DNA from 2 places in the Streptomyces daliensis genome. Region 1 is predicted to be linked to the other one. Evidence: predicted binding sites of a transcription regulator. Region 1 holds the regulator's gene; the other holds the start of a gene.

What was found. Region 1 encodes HspR, which represses chaperone genes until heat shock. Its sites were predicted from a motif close to TTGAGNNNNNNNNNCTCAA; they were not measured.
Region 2: the regulator HspR is predicted to act here: its motif matches at 6,800-6,818, upstream of lon (endopeptidase La).

The regions. Positions count from the first base shown of each region.
Region 1 covers NZ_BAAGSO010000008.1:67,754-75,753, forward strand. The annotation lists gene dnaK (molecular chaperone DnaK) at 1-1,810, shown strand, start outside; gene grpE (nucleotide exchange factor GrpE) at 1,807-2,532, shown strand; gene dnaJ (molecular chaperone DnaJ) at 2,587-3,783, shown strand; gene ACYVOO_RS02395 (heat shock protein transcriptional repressor HspR) at 3,786-4,241, shown strand; gene ACYVOO_RS02400 (glycoside hydrolase family 64 protein) at 4,700-5,953, shown strand; gene ACYVOO_RS02405 (trypsin-like serine peptidase) at 6,189-7,004, shown strand; gene ACYVOO_RS02410 (pyridoxamine 5'-phosphate oxidase family protein) at 7,131-7,583, opposite strand; gene clpB (ATP-dependent chaperone ClpB) at 7,682-8,000, shown strand, end outside.
Region 2 covers NZ_BAAGSO010000120.1:30,138-38,137, forward strand. The annotation lists gene ACYVOO_RS34640 (sensor histidine kinase) at 1-1,182, opposite strand, end outside; gene ACYVOO_RS34645 (protein phosphatase 2C domain-containing protein) at 1,605-2,444, shown strand; gene ACYVOO_RS34650 (MarR family winged helix-turn-helix transcriptional regulator) at 2,509-3,012, opposite strand; gene ACYVOO_RS34655 (lysozyme) at 3,273-4,121, shown strand; gene lon (endopeptidase La) at 4,366-6,777, opposite strand; gene ACYVOO_RS34665 (spermine/spermidine synthase domain-containing protein) at 7,013-7,723, shown strand; gene ACYVOO_RS34670 (response regulator transcription factor) at 7,812-8,000, shown strand, end outside.

The DNA of each region.
Region 1 (8,000 bases):
CACCGTCATCACCAACGCCGAGGGCGCCAGGACCACGCCGTCCGTCGTCGCCTTCGCGAAGAACGGTGAGGTCCTGGTCGGCGAGGTCGCCAAGCGCCAGGCTGTCACCAACGTCGACAGGACGGTCCGGTCGGTCAAGCGCCACATGGGCACCGACTGGAAGATCAACCTGGACGGCAAGGACTTCAACCCGCAGCAGATGAGCGCCTTCATCCTGCAAAAGCTCAAGCGGGACGCGGAGGCGTACCTCGGCGAGAAGGTCGAGGACGCGGTCGTCACCGTACCGGCGTACTTCAACGACGCCGAGCGCCAGGCCACCAAGGAGGCCGGTGAGATCGCGGGCCTCAACGTCCTGCGCATCGTCAACGAGCCCACCGCCGCCGCTCTCGCCTACGGGCTGGAGAAGGAGGACCAGACCATCCTGGTCTTCGACCTCGGTGGCGGCACCTTCGACGTCTCGCTGCTGGAGATCGGCGACGGCGTCGTCGAGGTCAAGGCCACCAACGGTGACAACCACCTCGGTGGTGACGACTGGGACCAGCGCGTCGTCGACTACCTGGTCAAGCAGTTCCAGTCCGGCCACGGCGTGGACCTGGGCAAGGACAAGATGGCTCTCCAGCGTCTCCGCGAGGCCGCGGAGAAGGCGAAGATCGAGCTGTCCTCGTCCACCGAGACCACGATCAACCTGCCCTACATCACGGCGTCCGCCGAGGGCCCGCTGCACCTGGACGAGAAGCTCAGCCGCGCCCAGTTCCAGCAGCTCACCCAGGACCTGCTGGAGCGCTGCAAGACGCCGTTCCACAACGTCATCAAGGACGCGGGCATCCAGCTCTCCGAGATCGACCACGTGGTCCTCGTCGGTGGTTCGACGCGTATGCCCGCCGTCGCCGAGCTGGTCAAGGACCTGACGGGCGGCAAGGACGCCAACAAGGGCGTGAACCCGGACGAGGTCGTCGCCATCGGCGCCAGCCTCCAGGCCGGTGTGCTCAAGGGCGAGGTCAAGGACGTCCTCCTGCTGGACGTCACCCCGCTGTCCCTCGGTATCGAGACCAAGGGCGGCATCATGACCAAGCTGATCGAGCGCAACACCACGATCCCGACGAAGCGCTCGGAGACCTTCACCACGGCCGAGGACAACCAGCCGTCGGTGCAGATCCAGGTCTTCCAGGGCGAGCGCGAGATCGCGGCCTACAACAAGAAGCTCGGCATGTTCGAGCTGACGGGCCTGCCGCCCGCGCCGCGCAACGTCCCGCAGATCGAGGTCACCTTCGACATCGACGCGAACGGCATCATGCACGTGTCGGCGAAGGACCTCGGCACCGGCAAGGAGCAGCGCATGACCGTCACCGGCGGTTCCGCGCTCCCCAAGGACGACATCGAGCGCATGATGCGCGACGCCGAGCAGTACGCCGACGAGGATGCCAAGCGCCGGGAGTCCGCCGAGACCCGCAACCAGGCCGAGCAGCTCGTCTACACGACCGAGAAGTTCCTCAAGGACAACGAGGACAAGGTCCAGGCCGACATCAAGACCGAGGTCGAGACGGCCGTCAGCGATCTCAAGGAGAAGCTGAAGGGCGAGGACACCGCGGCCATCCGCGAGGCCAGCGAGAAGGTCGCCGCCACCAGCCAGAAGCTGGGCCAGGCGATGTACGCCGACGCGCAGGCCGCGCAGGGCGGCGAAGAGGGTGCCCAGGCGGGTGCCGGTGCCGCGGGCGCGGGTGACGCCAAGGCCGACGGCGACGACGACGTCGTGGACGCCGAGATCGTGGACGACGAGCAGCAGCAGAAGCCCAAGGACGGTGCCGCGTGACGGAGGAGACCCCGGGCTTCGACAAGAAGCCCGACGTCCCCGCCGAAGCAGACGCCGCACAGCCCGAAGACGCTGCGGCGCAGGCCGCCGGTGCCGCCCCCTCCGAGGAGGCGGGCGGCCCGGCGGACCGGGCCGGGGACGTTCACGAGAACGACCAGGACATCCAGGACATGCAGGGACCGGACCTCCAGGACGCCTCGCTCGTGGCTCAGCTCGACCAGACCCGCACCGCGCTCAACGAGCGCACGCAGGATCTCCAGCGGCTCCAGGCGGAGTTCCAGAACTACCGCCGCCGGGTCGACCGCGACCGCGCCGCCGTCAAGGAGGTCGCCGTCGCGAACCTGCTGACGGAGCTCCTTCCCGTGCTCGACGACATCGGCCGGGCCCGGGACCACGGGGAGCTGGTCGGCGGCTTCAAGTCGGTGGCCGAATCGCTGGAGATGGTCGCGGCGAAGATGGGCCTGATGCAGTTCGGCAAGGAGGGCGAGCCCTTCGACCCGACGGTCCACGAGGCGCTCATGCACTCGTATTCGCCGGATGTCACAGAGACGACGTGCGTGCAGATCCTCCAGCCCGGGTACCGAATCGGCGAGCGGACCATCCGTCCGGCGCGGGTCGGCGTGGCCGAGCCGCAGCCCGGCGCCCAGCCGGGGGCACCGGCTTCGCCGAAGGACGGAGAGCCGGCGGACGAAGAGGAGAACGGTGGCCCGGACGAGGGCTGACCAGGCTGGCCACGGCGACAGCTGGACCGGTGAGTGGGAGGAGGGACGTCGGGGTTGAGTACCAAGGACTTCATCGAGAAGGACTACTACAAGGTCCTCGGCGTCCCCAAGGACGCCACCGAGGCCGAGATCAAGAAGGCGTACCGGAAGCTCGCCCGCGAGAACCATCCGGACGCCAACCGGGGCGACGCCAAGGCCGAGGAGCGGTTCAAGGACGCGTCGGAGGCGTATGACGTCCTCGGCGACCCCAAGCGCCGCAAGGAGTACGACGAGGCGCGCACCCTCTTCGGCAACGGCGGCTTCCGCCCCGGCGGCGCTGGCGGCCCGGGCGGCGGCAGCTTCAACTTCGACCTGAGCGACCTCTTCGGGGCCGGTCAGGCCGGAGGCGGTGCCGGTGGTCCGGGCGGCGCGGGCGGCTTCGGCGGCGGCCTGGGCGATGTCTTCGGCGGCCTCTTCAACCGGGGCGGCGGTGGCACGCGCACGCAGCCGCGCCGTGGCCAGGACATCGAGTCCGAGGTGACGCTCAGCTTCACCGAGGCGGTGGACGGGGCCACGGTCCCGCTGCGGATGTCCTCGTCGGCCGCGTGCAAGGCGTGTGCGGGTACGGGCGACAAGAACGGCAGCCCCCGCGTCTGCCCCACGTGCGTCGGCACGGGGCAGGTCTCGCGCGGCGGCGGTGGCGGCTTCTCGCTGACGGACCCGTGCGTGGACTGCAAGGGCCGGGGCCTGATCGCCCAGGACCCGTGCGACACGTGCAAGGGCTCGGGCCGGGCGACCAGCTCGCGCACCATGCAGGTCCGCATCCCCGCGGGCGTCTCCGACGGGCAGCGCATCAGGCTGCGCGGCAAGGGGGCCCCCGGTGAGCGCGGCGGGCCCAACGGCGATCTCTATGTGGTGGTCCACGTCGACAAGCACCCCGTCTTCGGGCGCAGGGGCGACAACCTGACCGTGACCGTGCCCGTCACCTTCCCGGAGGCGGCGCTCGGGGGCGAGATCAAGGTCCCCACGCTCGGCGGTCCCCCCGTCACCCTGAAGCTCCCGCCCGGTACCCCGAGCGGGCGCACGATGCGGGCCCGTGGCAAGGGAGCCGTGCGCAAGGACGGGACACGAGGGGATCTGCTGGTCACTATTGAGGTAGCCGTACCGAAGGATCTGAGCGAGAAGGCGAGAGACACCCTGGAGTCTTTCCGCGACGCGACAGCGGGGAAGGATCCGCGGGCGGCGTTGTTCAAGGCCGCGAAGGGAGAGTAGATGTGAACGGCCGAGGTGGACGCAGGAACAACCCTTACGAGCTGACGGACGAGTCGCCGGTCTACGTCATCTCGGTCGCCGCTCAGCTCTCCGGTCTGCATCCGCAGACCCTCCGCCAGTACGACCGCCTCGGCCTGGTCTCTCCCGACCGCACGGCCGGGCGCGGTCGTCGTTACTCCGCGCGCGACATCGAACTCCTCCGCCAGGTGCAGGAGCTGAGCCAGGACGAGGGCATCAACCTCGCGGGCATCAAGCGCATCATCGAGCTGGAGAACCAGGTGACCGCGCTCCAGGCGCGCGTCGCCGAACTCCAGCAGGCGGTGGAGGGCGCGGCGGCGGCGATGCAGCAGCGCGAGGCGCAGGTCCACGCGTCGTACCGCCGCGATCTGGTGCCGTACCAGGACGTCCACCAGTCCAGCGCGCTCGTGGTGTGGCGGCCGAAGAAGCGCCGGGACTGACGCACCGGGACTGAGGCGCCGGGACTGACGCGAGACGGGTTCGGCCGGTCCGGGGCCGTCGGGCAGACGCGGGGAACCACCACACAGCACCGGACATCGAGGGCCGGGGCCTGGCACACGCCGGGTCCCGGCCCTCGCGCGTGCGTCGCCTTAAGCACCTCTTAAGCGCCCCATAAGCATCCCGTCGCAGATGCGTGCCGTCACGTGAGAACCAGTAGCCCCAACCGCACGTAGTGCCCCATGAGTTCACCTGGCGCGCCGCCGTCCCCCCACTCCACAGGGCGGTGTCCGTGCCGGACAACCGCTGGTGAGGCTGTCCGACCGAAGGGGCGAGTGATGTTCAGATCTTTAACTCCGGGGTCTAGATGGACAGTTCACCTTCTTCAAGAGGTTGACATGGTCCGTACCTGCTGTGAACCTGACAACGTTTTCCGCCCCCCACGCTGAGGAGGAACAGGATGCTCCCCCCACGCAGGCTGACCAAGCGCAGGCTGATCGCATCCGCCACTGCCGCCGCGGCCATCGCCACCGGAATCATCGTGACCGGACAGGCCAACGGCCTGCCGACCAACATGCTTTCGAGCGACAAGGCCGACTCGGCGAACGCCGAGGCCGTGGCGGACACCATTCCGCTCACCCTCAAGAACAACTCGGGACGTGACGAGCCGGTCCACGTCTACGTCATCGGCACCGAACTCGCCTCGGGCACGCAGGGATACGCCGACGAGAGCGGCGCCTTCCACGCCTGGCCGGGCGGGGGCGCGCCGCCCATCCCGGCGCCCGACGCCTCCTTCGAGGGCCCGAAGAACGGCGAGACCAAGACCATCCAGTTGCCGAAGTTCTCCGGCCGGGTCTACTTCTCGTACGGTGACAAGCTGGAGTTCCAGCTCGCCGAGGGCGGCCTCGTGCAGCCCGCCGTGCAGAACGAGAGCGACCCGAACCACGACAAGCTCTTCAACTGGACCGAGTACACGCTCAACGACTCGGGTCTGTGGCTCAACTCCACCCAGGTGGACATGTTCTCCGCGCCGTACTCCGTGGGCCTGACCTCGGGCGACGGTTCCACCAAGGAGACCGGCAAGCTCAAGCCGGGCGGCTACAAGGCCGTCATCGACGGGCTCAAGGAGCAGGGCGGCGGCTGGGAGAACCTGGTCCAGACCCGCGAGGACGGCACCCCACTGCGCGTCCTGGCTCCCGGTCACGCCACCGGCAACGGCTCCCTGCCGGGCGATGTGCTGGACGACTACATCAACCGCGTCTGGGAGAAGTACCAGAACGAGGAACTCACCGTCACGCCGTTCAAGGAGGAGCCGGACACCAAGTTCACCGGCAAGGTCAACGGCGACAAGATGGACTTCACCGACGGCTCCGGCCAGGTCGTAACCTCCTTCGAGAAGCCCGACTCCGACTCGGTCTTCGGCTGCTACAAGAAGCTGGACGCGCCCAACGACAAGGTCCGGGGCCCGATCTCCCGCACCCTGTGCGCCGCGCTCAACCGCGGCACGCTGCTGACCAACAACCAGCAGCCCGACGCGGACAACTCCGGCTTCTACCAGGACAAGGTGACCAACCACTACGCCCGCCTGGTGCACGGCCAGATGGAGGACGGCAAGGCGTACGCCTTCGCCTTTGACGACGTCGGGGCGCAGGAGTCGCTGGTGCACGACGGGGCCCCGAAGGACGCGACGATCTCGCTGGAGCCCTTCGAGTAAGCCTCCGCGGGACCCGCGCGCAGCGGAAGCGGTGTGCGGAAACGGTGTGCGGGAGGGCCGTCGCCTCAGCAGGAGGCGGCGGCCCTCTCGTGTGCGCCCGCCCCGGCCTCCGGCCTCCCTGTACGCCGGGGGCGCGTCAAGCGTGACCCGCGCACCGCACCGGAATACCGCGCGCGTGACCCGACCAGGTGAACGTGAGTGGGCGTTCGGTGCCCCCGGCCAGGAGCGTGGGGGAATGATCTCGATACGTGCGGCCGTAGCCGCCCTCGTGACCACCGCCACCGCCTTCGCCGTCATGGGCGCCTCGGCGCCCACCGTCGCACCCCTGCCCGACTCCCCGGGCGACAGGTGGCCAGGCGGCACCTCCAAGACCGTCGGGAAGCTCGTCTCCCAGCTTCCCGGGGGCCAGGGCGAGGTGTGCTCGGCCGCCATCGTCGACTCCCCCAACGGCAGCGTTCTCGCCACCGCCGCGCACTGCGTGCGCAGCCCGGAGCAGAAGAGCGAACCCCAGGCCATGTACTTCCTCCCCGGCTACGACCGGGCGGGCGGCGCGGAGGCCGTGGTCAAGAAGGGGTGGAAGATCGAGTCCTGGCACACCGCACCCCAGTGGGACGTCAACAAGCAGGTCGAGCAGGTGCTGCCGCACGACTGGGCCTTCCTCAAGGTCGCCAAGCGGAACGGGAGGACCATCCAGGAGACGCAGGGCGCGGGCAACACGCTCCAGTTCGAGCCCGTGGGGGGCGGCAGGACGGCGACGCTCGGCTATCCCGTCGCGCCGCCGTACGACGGGGAGACCCTGCACTACTGCTCGGGCAACGCCCACCTCTACAAGAGGGGCGAGATCGCCGACGCCAACGTCGGCGCCCTCGCGCTCAAGCCCTGCAAGCTCACCCAAGGGGTGAGCGGCGGCCCCTGGCTGCGGAACTACGACTCGGCGAAGCAGGCGGGCACGCTGGTGGCCGTCACCTCGGTCGGCGACCAGGACGAGCTGCTGGGGCGGCCGTATCCGGCGTCGGCGCGGTCGCTCTTCGCGCGGGTCGGCGGCGGCTGACGGGCCGAGAGGCTCACGGGCTGGTTCAGGAAGCTGTCCCGCGGCGCGGGCGGCCCGGTGCTACGGGCTGTCCGCGCCGTCGCGTGCCCGGGACACGCGACGGCGCGCGTCCCGGACACGGCCCTCTCACGGCGTGCGGGACATCGTCCTGTCCACCGCGATCTCGATGAGGACGCGGTCGGGGTTGGGCCGGGGCGCGCGCCCGTACCGCTCCGCGTAGCGCCGCTCCGCTTCCGCGACGAGGTCCGCTTCCGTACGGACCCGGGCGCGGCCCTCCAGGGTGGCCCAGTGCCGCCCCTCGACCTGGCACAGGGCCACCCGCATGCCCTCGGCGCCCGCCGCCTCGACATTGCGGACCTTGCGGCTGCCCCGGCTCGCGATGACACGCGCGGTCCTGGTTCCGGGTTCGTACGTCACGCTGACGGGCACCACGTGCGGGGTGCCGTCCGGGCGGGCGGTGGTGAGGGTGGCGTAGCCGCGCTCGCGCCAGAAGGCCAGGAACCCCGGCTCGTCGCTGACGCGGGAACGCGGGCGGGGCGCGGGGCTCGTGCCGCCGTCTGTCGGGTTCGTGCTCGTCATGGGAACGAATCTAGCCGGAGGATAGTTGAGTGGAATAGACTCAACTTGCTGGATGCTGAACCTAGCAGAGGGATCCGACACAGGAGGAGCGCAGGACAGTGGACGCCGAGCTCACCAACAAGAGCCGGGACGCGATCAGCGCGGCCAACAGCCGCGCCGTGACCGATGGGCACCCCGACATCACCCCGGCCCATCTGCTGCTCGCCCTGCTGGAGGGCGAGGACAACGAGAACATCCAGGACCTGATCGCCGCCGCCGACGCCGACCAGGCGGCGCTCCGCTCGGGCGCCGAGCGCCTGCTCGCCGCCGTCCCCAGCGTCCAGGGCTCCACCGTCGCCAAGCCGGAGCCAGACCGCGATCTGCTCTCCGTCATCGCGGACGCCACGCAGCGCGCCAAGGAGCTGGGCGACGCCTACA
Region 2 (8,000 bases), on a different contig from region 1:
CTCGCCCGCCGGGTCGCCCGCGAGCCGCTGCGAGCCGCGCCGCAGCACGGACAGCGGCCTGGCCATCGAGCGCGCCGCCTGCACGCTGATGCCGACGGCGACCAGCAGACAGACCCCGACGAGGGCGATCCTCAGCTCCAGCGCCGTCACATCGTCGTCGCGCAGCTTCTCCAGCCGCTTGACCTCGTGCGCGGCGAAGGACGCCTGGACGCCGCGCATGCGGTCGATGCGCGCGGAGAGCGTGGTCTCGATCCGCTCGCGGTTCATGGCGCGGTCGGAGATGTCGATGTACGGGCGGTCGGTGAGCTTCGTCAGATAGCGCTCCGCGAGGGTGACGTCCGTGCCGGTGACGGTCTGGTCGAAGGTGTCGCGCGCCGAGGTGCCCGCCGTCTGGTCGAAGTCGGCGAGCGCGGCCTGCTCGCGCACGTTGGCGCGCTGTGCCTCCGAGGCCAGCGCGCGCTGGCTGCCGGTGCCCGCGAGCGCGCCGCGCAGCAGGCCCCGTACGGCCGACGCCTGTTCCACCGCGCGCGCGAGGTCGGGGAGGGAGTCGGCGGTGGCGTTCTCGGCGCGGCCCGGCAGGCCGCGCGCGACGCTCTGCGAGACGGCGTGCAGCGCCTGGATGGTCCCGGTGTAGTCGTCGTACGCGTCCCGCGCGCTGCCCCGTCCGGCTATGGCCTGCTGACGGGTCTTCGGGAGCGCGCGCAACTGCTGCTTCAGCTCCGAGGGCGCGAGCGAGGAGGCCCGCACCTCCGAGATCTGACGGTCCACGCGCGCCCGCTGTGCCTCGCTGACCCCGGCGCCGCCCTCGCTGGTGCGCCCGGCGGCGATGTACTCGACCATGTCGTCGCGCTCGTCGGCCAGCGAGTGGGAGAGCGCGATCGACTGCTGGTTGAGGCCCGCGAGATCGACCAGCGCCTGCGAGTCGTGGACGTCGTCGGAGGCGCTGAGCACGGCGGGCGCGCCGGCGGCGAGCACCGCGACGGCGCACAGCGCCACGGAGACCAGCAGCCTGTTGCGTACGCGCGCCCGGCGGCGCGCGGGCACCGCGGGAGGCGGCGGCCCGGCGAGCAGCGAGGGAGTGGTGGACGCCGTGGAGGCCGTGGGAGTGGTTGAGGTGATGGAGGTGATGGTGGTGCCCGTGGTCCGGGATTCGACCGGTTTCCGAAGTTGCTTCTTCCGCACCCGTGCTCGCAATCTCGTCCCGCCTGCCCCGGATCAAGCACTGCCGGGTGGCTCAGTCCAACCTTGTGTGGCAAGAGATCGGCCCCGCCCCGTGTACGGCATCAGACCCTTTCAGCACGAATCTGGGGTGAGTGTGGATCCTCTGCCGGGCCACCCGAAGGAGTGAACATCAATCGGGAGTTGGCGAACAACTCCGCTCCCGCGCCTCAACGCACCTGCTGAGAGCCCGGGTTGGAAATCCTGCTGAGCGCCTGGCAAGATGCCCGCCCGCAATTTCGCGGAGCAGCGTATTCCGGCCGCACCCCGGCACCGCGCGGCCCTCTGACCTGCCGGTCCGTCCCCTTCGCGGCCCCACGCGGCCGTCCGCGCGCTCCACGCCCGTACGGACGATCACCCGCGACGGGTTCCAGCAGACTGGCCGCATGCGCATCGAGATGACGAGCGAGCCCGGCGACCCCCAACGCCCCAACGAGGACTACGCGTCGGTCGCCCTGCCCGCCTCGGGAAGCGGCGGCGCACTGGTGGTCCTGGACGGGGTGACCCCGCCTCCGGAGGACTACGGCTGCACGCACGGCGTCCCCTGGTTCACGGCGCGCCTCGGGGGCGCGATGCTCGAACTGTCCGGTTCACAGCGGGATATGCCCCTGGCCGGATGCCTCGCCGAGGCCATCGCCCGTACCGCCGACGCACACAGTTCAATCTGTGACCTTTCTCACAGCAGAACGCCGCAGGCGACCGTGGTCGCCGCGCGCTGGGAAGCGGACACGGTCGAGCACCTGGTGCTCTCGGACTCGGCGCTGCTGCTGGAGCGCGCGGACGGCTCCGTCACCCCCGTGCTGGACCCCCGGCTCGGGGAACTCCCCGCCCACGTGCACGCACTGCGCGACAGGGTGCGGGCACTGGCCCCTGACACGGCCGAGCGTGCCGCGGCCTCGGAGGCGTACGTGCGCGCGGTGGAGGCCCTGCGCAACGCGCCCGACGGCACCGGCTTCCACACCGCTGCGGCCGACCCCTCCGTCGCGGCCCGCGCGGTCACGGGCACCACCCCGCGCGGCGACGTACGGGCCCTGCTCGCCCTCACCGACGGGGCGACGCGCTGGGTGGAGACCTTCAGGCTCGGCGACTGGGCGGGGCTCTTCGCGCTCGTACGGAAGGAGGGCCCGGCGGCGCTGGTGGCCCGGGTCCGCACGGCCGAGACCGCCGCGAGCGCCCCGCGCGGCAAGCGCCACGACGACGCGACGGCGCTGCTGGCCGAGCTGTGACGTCGAGCTGCGCGGAGTGGGGCCGGGGGCGGCCCGGTGACGTGACGGGGCGCCGCGGGGCGCGTTACGCGCTCTCGGGGTCCGTCGCCTCCGGGTCGGACTCGGCCGTGCCGTTGAGGCGGTGCAGCAGCCGGGCCAGCTCCGCGATCTCGGCGGGGTCCCAGGCGGCGAGCTTGCGCCCGTACTCGGCCCTGCGCGCGTTGCGCACCCGCGTGAAGCGCTCCCTGCCCTCGGGGGTGAGCTGGAGCAGCGAGGCCCGGCCGTCGGCGGGGTCGGGGGTGCGGGCGATGAGGCCGAGGACGTCGAGCGCACGCAACTGGCGGCTCATCGTCGCCTTGCCGACGCCGAAGTAGGCGGCCAGGTCCGTGGCCCGCTGCGGCCCCGCGTCCTCCAGGCGCACGAGCAGCCCGTAGGCGGCGGGCTCCAGCTCGGGGTGCACCTCGCGGGCCATCTCGCCGGAGGAGGCACGGGCGCGGCGCAGGAAGACCGCCAACTCGCGTTCCAGATCGAGGAACTCGGAGGCATAGGTGTGCCCCTCGGAGTGGTCCACACCATCCTCGGGCTTCATCGCGGGGTCGTCCTGGGTCCGGGCCTTGTGCACGTCAGCGCCCTCTCCGGCGTTTACCGTCAAGAAAGTTTCTGCCAGCGGCAGGGATCGTCGCAGCTCCGCCAGTATTTCGCAGGAGTAGACCAACGGCACCACCCGGGCGCCCTTCCCACCCCTTGTCTACGCGCGTACGTTCACCTGACATGCCCATACCACGGGCATGCCGGACCACCCGCACCGCCCCCATCTCTCCACCCCCACAGAGGTCTTCGGAGGCAGCGATGCCCAGAACCGGATCCCGCACCATCCGCCGCAGACGCGGCTTCCTCAGCGCGGCGGGGGCCCTCCTCGCCGCGATCGCCCTCCTCCTCGCCCTGCCGGGCGCGGCGGCGGCAGCCCCCCACGACGATTCGCCGATCAAGCCGGGCGAGGCGTGGATGGGCGCCGGCGTGCAGCAGCACGAGGGCGACCCCACCGACGGCACCCCGCCGCCGACCCTGGCCGCGACGGTGGAAGGCGTCGACGTCAGCAGCCACCAGGGGAACGTCAACTGGTCGTCGCTGTGGAGCAGCGGCGTCAAGTGGGCCTACGTCAAGGCAACCGAAGGGACGAGCTACAAGAACCCGTACTTCACCCAGCAGTACAACGGTTCGTACAACATCGGCATGATCCGCGGCGCCTACCACTTCGCGCTGCCCAACAACTCCAGCGGCGCGAGCCAGGCCAACTACTTCGCCACCAACGGCGGCGGCTGGAGCAAGGACGGCAAGACGCTGCCCGGCGTCCTGGACATCGAGTACAACCCGTACGGCGCCACCTGCTACGGGCTGAGCCAGAGCGCCATGGTGAGCTGGATCCGCGACTTCACCACGACGTACAAGGCACGCACCGGCCGCGACGCGGTCATCTACACGACCACCAACTGGTGGTCGCAGTGCACCGGCAACAACAGCAGCTTCGGCTCCACGAACCCCCTGTGGATCGCCCGCTACGCCTCCTCGCCCGGCACACTGCCTGCGGGCTGGGGCTTCTACACCTTCTGGCAGTACACGTCGTCAGGGCCGATCGTGGGCGACCACAACGTCTTCAACGGCGCGTACGACAGGCTCAAGGTACTGGCGAACGGCTGACGGCTGACGGCTGACGGCTGACGGCTGACGGGTAGCAGCTATCAGATAACAGATGACGGATATCAACTAACAGATTTCATCATTTGTCATCCGTCACCTCGCCCCCTCGCCAACCCCCCACACACGAAGCGGGTGGCCCTCCCCTTGGGGAGGGCCACCCGTCGTCACCGGCCGCGGCCGTCACACCACGGCCGGAGTCCTCCGGCGCGGACCGGGCCGGGCCCGCACAGCACCCGCGCCCGCGTCACGCCGCCACCGGCACCTCCGCGACCCCCGCGCCCGCCTCCGCCGGGGTCAGCGCCAGCTCCAGCACCCGGCGCACGTCCGAGACGGGGTGGACGTCGAGGCCGGCCAGCACCTCCTCGGGGACGTCGTCCAGATCGGGCTCGTTCCGCTTCGGGATGATGACCGTGGTCACCCCCGCCCGGTGCGCCGCCAGCAGCTTCTGCTTGACGCCGCCGATGGGCAGCACCCGCCCCGTCAGCGAGACCTCGCCGGTCATCGCCACGTCAGGACGCACCTGGCGCCCGCTCAGCAGCGAGGCCAGCGCCGTCGTCATGGTGACGCCCGCACTCGGGCCGTCCTTGGGGACGGCGCCCGCCGGGACGTGCAGGTGGATGCCGCGCTCCTTCAGATCGCCGACGGGCAGTTCCAGCTCGGCGCCCCGCGAGCGCAGGTAGGAGAGCGCGATGTGCGCGGACTCCTTCATCACGTCGCCGAGCTGTCCCGTCAGGGTCAGGCCCGAGGCGCCGGTCTCCGGGTCCGCGAGGGACGCCTCGACGAAGAGGACGTCGCCGCCCGCGCCCGTGACCGCCAGCCCCGTCGCCACTCCGGGCACCGCCGTGCGGCGCTCGGCCGGGTCCTGCGCGGACTCGGGCGTGTGGCGGGGCCGCCCGATCAGCTCGCGCAGCGCGTCGGCGCCGACGGTGAGCGGCAGCTTCTGCTCGCCCAGCTCGTGCTGGGCCGCCACCTTGCGCAGGACGCGGGAGACGGCGCGCTCCAGGTTCCGTACGCCCGCCTCGCGGGTGTACTCGCCAGCGAGCCTGCGCAGTGCCTCGTCGTCGATGCCGACCTCGTCCGCCGCCAGGCCCGCGCGCTCCAGTTGCCTGGGCAGCAGGTGGTCGCGGGCGATGGTGACCTTCTCGTCCTCGGTGTACCCGTCGAGCTGGACGACCTCCATACGGTCGAGCAGCGCCTCGGGGATGGCCTCCAGGACGTTGGCCGTGGCGAGGAAGACCACGTCCGAGAGGTCCAGCTCGACCTCCAGGTAGTGGTCGCGGAAGGTGTGGTTCTGGGCGGGGTCCAGGACCTCCAGCAGGGCAGCCGCGGGGTCGCCGCGGAAGTCGGAGCCGACCTTGTCGACCTCGTCGAGGAGGACGACCGGGTTCATGGAGCCGGCCTCCTTGACGGCCCGGACGATGCGCCCCGGGAGTGCGCCCACGTACGTGCGGCGGTGGCCGCGGATCTCGGCCTCGTCGCGGACGCCGCCGAGCGCGACCCGGACGAACTTGCGCCCCATGGCCCGCGCGACGGACTCGCCGAGCGAGGTCTTGCCGACGCCGGGCGGGCCGACGAGGGCGAGCACCGCTCCCCCGCGCCGTCCGCCGACGACGCCGAGCCCGCGTTCGTCGCGCCTCTTGCGCACCGCGAGGTACTCGGTGATGCGCTCCTTCACGTCCTGGAGTCCCGCGTGGTCCTCGTCCAGGACGCGCTGAGCCCCTGAGATGTCATAGGCGTCCTCGGTGCGCTCGTTCCAGGGCAGTTCCAGGACGGTGTCGAGCCAGGTGCGGATCCAGCTTCCCTCGGGGGACTGGTCGCTGGAGCGCTCCAGCTTGTCGACCTCCTTGAGGGCCGCCTTCTTCACGTCGTCCGGGAGTTCGGCGGCCTCGACGCGGGCGCGGTAGTCCTCGCCCTCGTCCTCCGGATCGCCGTTCAGTTCGGCCAGTTCCTTGCGGACGGCCTCCATCTGGCGGCGCAGCAGGAATTCGCGCTGCTGCTTGTCGACGCCTTCCTGGACGTCCTTGGCGATGGACTCGGCCACGTCCTGCTCGGCGAGGTGTTCGCGGAGCGCCTCGGTGGCGAGGCGGAGCCGTTCGACGGGGTCCGTGGTCTCCAGGAGCCTGATCTTCTGGTCCGTAGTGAGGAACGGGGAGTATCCGGCGTTGTCCGCCAGGGCGCCCACGTCCTCGATCTGCTGCACGCGGTCCACGACCTGCCAGGCGCCGCGCTTGCGGAGCCAGTCGGTGGCCAGCGCCTTGTACTCCTTCATCAGCTCGGCGACCTGGCCGGGCACGGGGTCAGGCGCGGCCTCCTCGGCCTCGGTGCCCTCGACCCAGAGCGCGGCGCCTGGCCCTGTGGTGCCGGAGCCGATGCGGACGCGGTGCAGGCCGCGGATGAGGGCGCCGGGGTCGCCGTCGGCGAGGCGGCCCACCTGTTCGACGCGGCCGAGCACGCCGGTGTCCGCGTAGTTTCCGTCGACGCGCGGGACGAGCAGCACCCGTGGCTTCTCGCCCCGGGGCGCGGCTGCCTGTGCGGCCTCCACGGCGGCCCGTACGTCGCTGTCGGACAGGTCCAGGGGCACGACCATGCCCGGCAGCACGACCTCGTCATCGAGGGGCAGCACCGGCAGGGTGAGCGTTGCGGACGTCGAAGCCATGATCTCTCCCTCGGCAGGCAAGTTGAGCTATGTGGACTCAATGCTCTGGGAGGTGTGGATGTTCCCGCCCCGGAGGCGTGTTCGCTGTGAGCAAACGCCCCACCCCGCCGGGTCCCGGACCCCGCCCCACCCCGTCCCGGGTCAACACGGCGCCCCGCCGTGGGCTTCCCGTCGCCCCCGGAGGCGCCCGTAAACCACCCGCGCGAGCCCGCACGCCGCTGCGAGGATGGCGCCCATGCCGTTCCCGAGCCCTCACCCCGACACCACCACAGGACCCGTCGTCCTGGACCGTCGCGAAGGCCCCTACGGGGAGGTCGTCCTGCGGCGGCACGGCGAGCTGCTCCAGATCATCGCCAACGGGTGCTTCCTCATGGACACCTCCGACGGCCGCTCCGAGCGCCTGCTCGTGCGCGCCGCGCTGGACCGCCTGGACCGTCTCGCCCCTGGCACGGACGCGCCGGCACTGCTGATCGGCGGCCTGGGCGTGGGCTTCTCGCTGGCCGAGGCGGCGGCGGAGCCGCGCTGGGGACGCGTCACCGTCGTCGAGCGCGAGGAGGCGGTGATCGACTGGCACCGGGGGGACGGCCCCCTGTCGGCGGTCACGGCGGAGGCGCTGCGCGACCCGCGCTGCGAGGTCGCGCACGACGACCTGCTGTCCCATCTGCGCGCGGCCCCCGGACGCTACGACGCGGTGTGCATGGACGTGGACAACGGGCCCGGCTGGACCGTCACCGAGGACAACGGCTCCCTCTACGCGCCGTCCGGGCTCGCCCTGTGCCGCGAGGCGCTGCGGCCCGGCGGAGTGCTGGCCGTCTGGTCGGCCCAGCCCTCCCCCACATTCGACGACACATTGCGGAATGCCGGATTCACAAGGGTCCGTACCGAAGAGATCAGCGTCGCCCGAGGCGTCCCCGACGTGGTCCACTTCGCAACCAAACCGGCGTAGCCGCAGCCCACACGAGGCCCTTACGCTGCTGCCACACGCACACGAACAAGCCACAACACACCGCGGCGCACAGCAGGGGCGGGGCCGAATGGACCAGAAGAACACAACTCAGACACAAGGCAGCACGGCAGCCGCCGCAGCCACCCCTGGTGCCCAGCGCCGCATCCTGGTCGTCGAGGACGACCCGACGATCGTGGACGCGATCGCCATGAGGCTGCGCGCCGAGGGCTTCCAGGTGCAGACGGCGGGCGACGGGCCCGCCGCCGTGGACACGGCG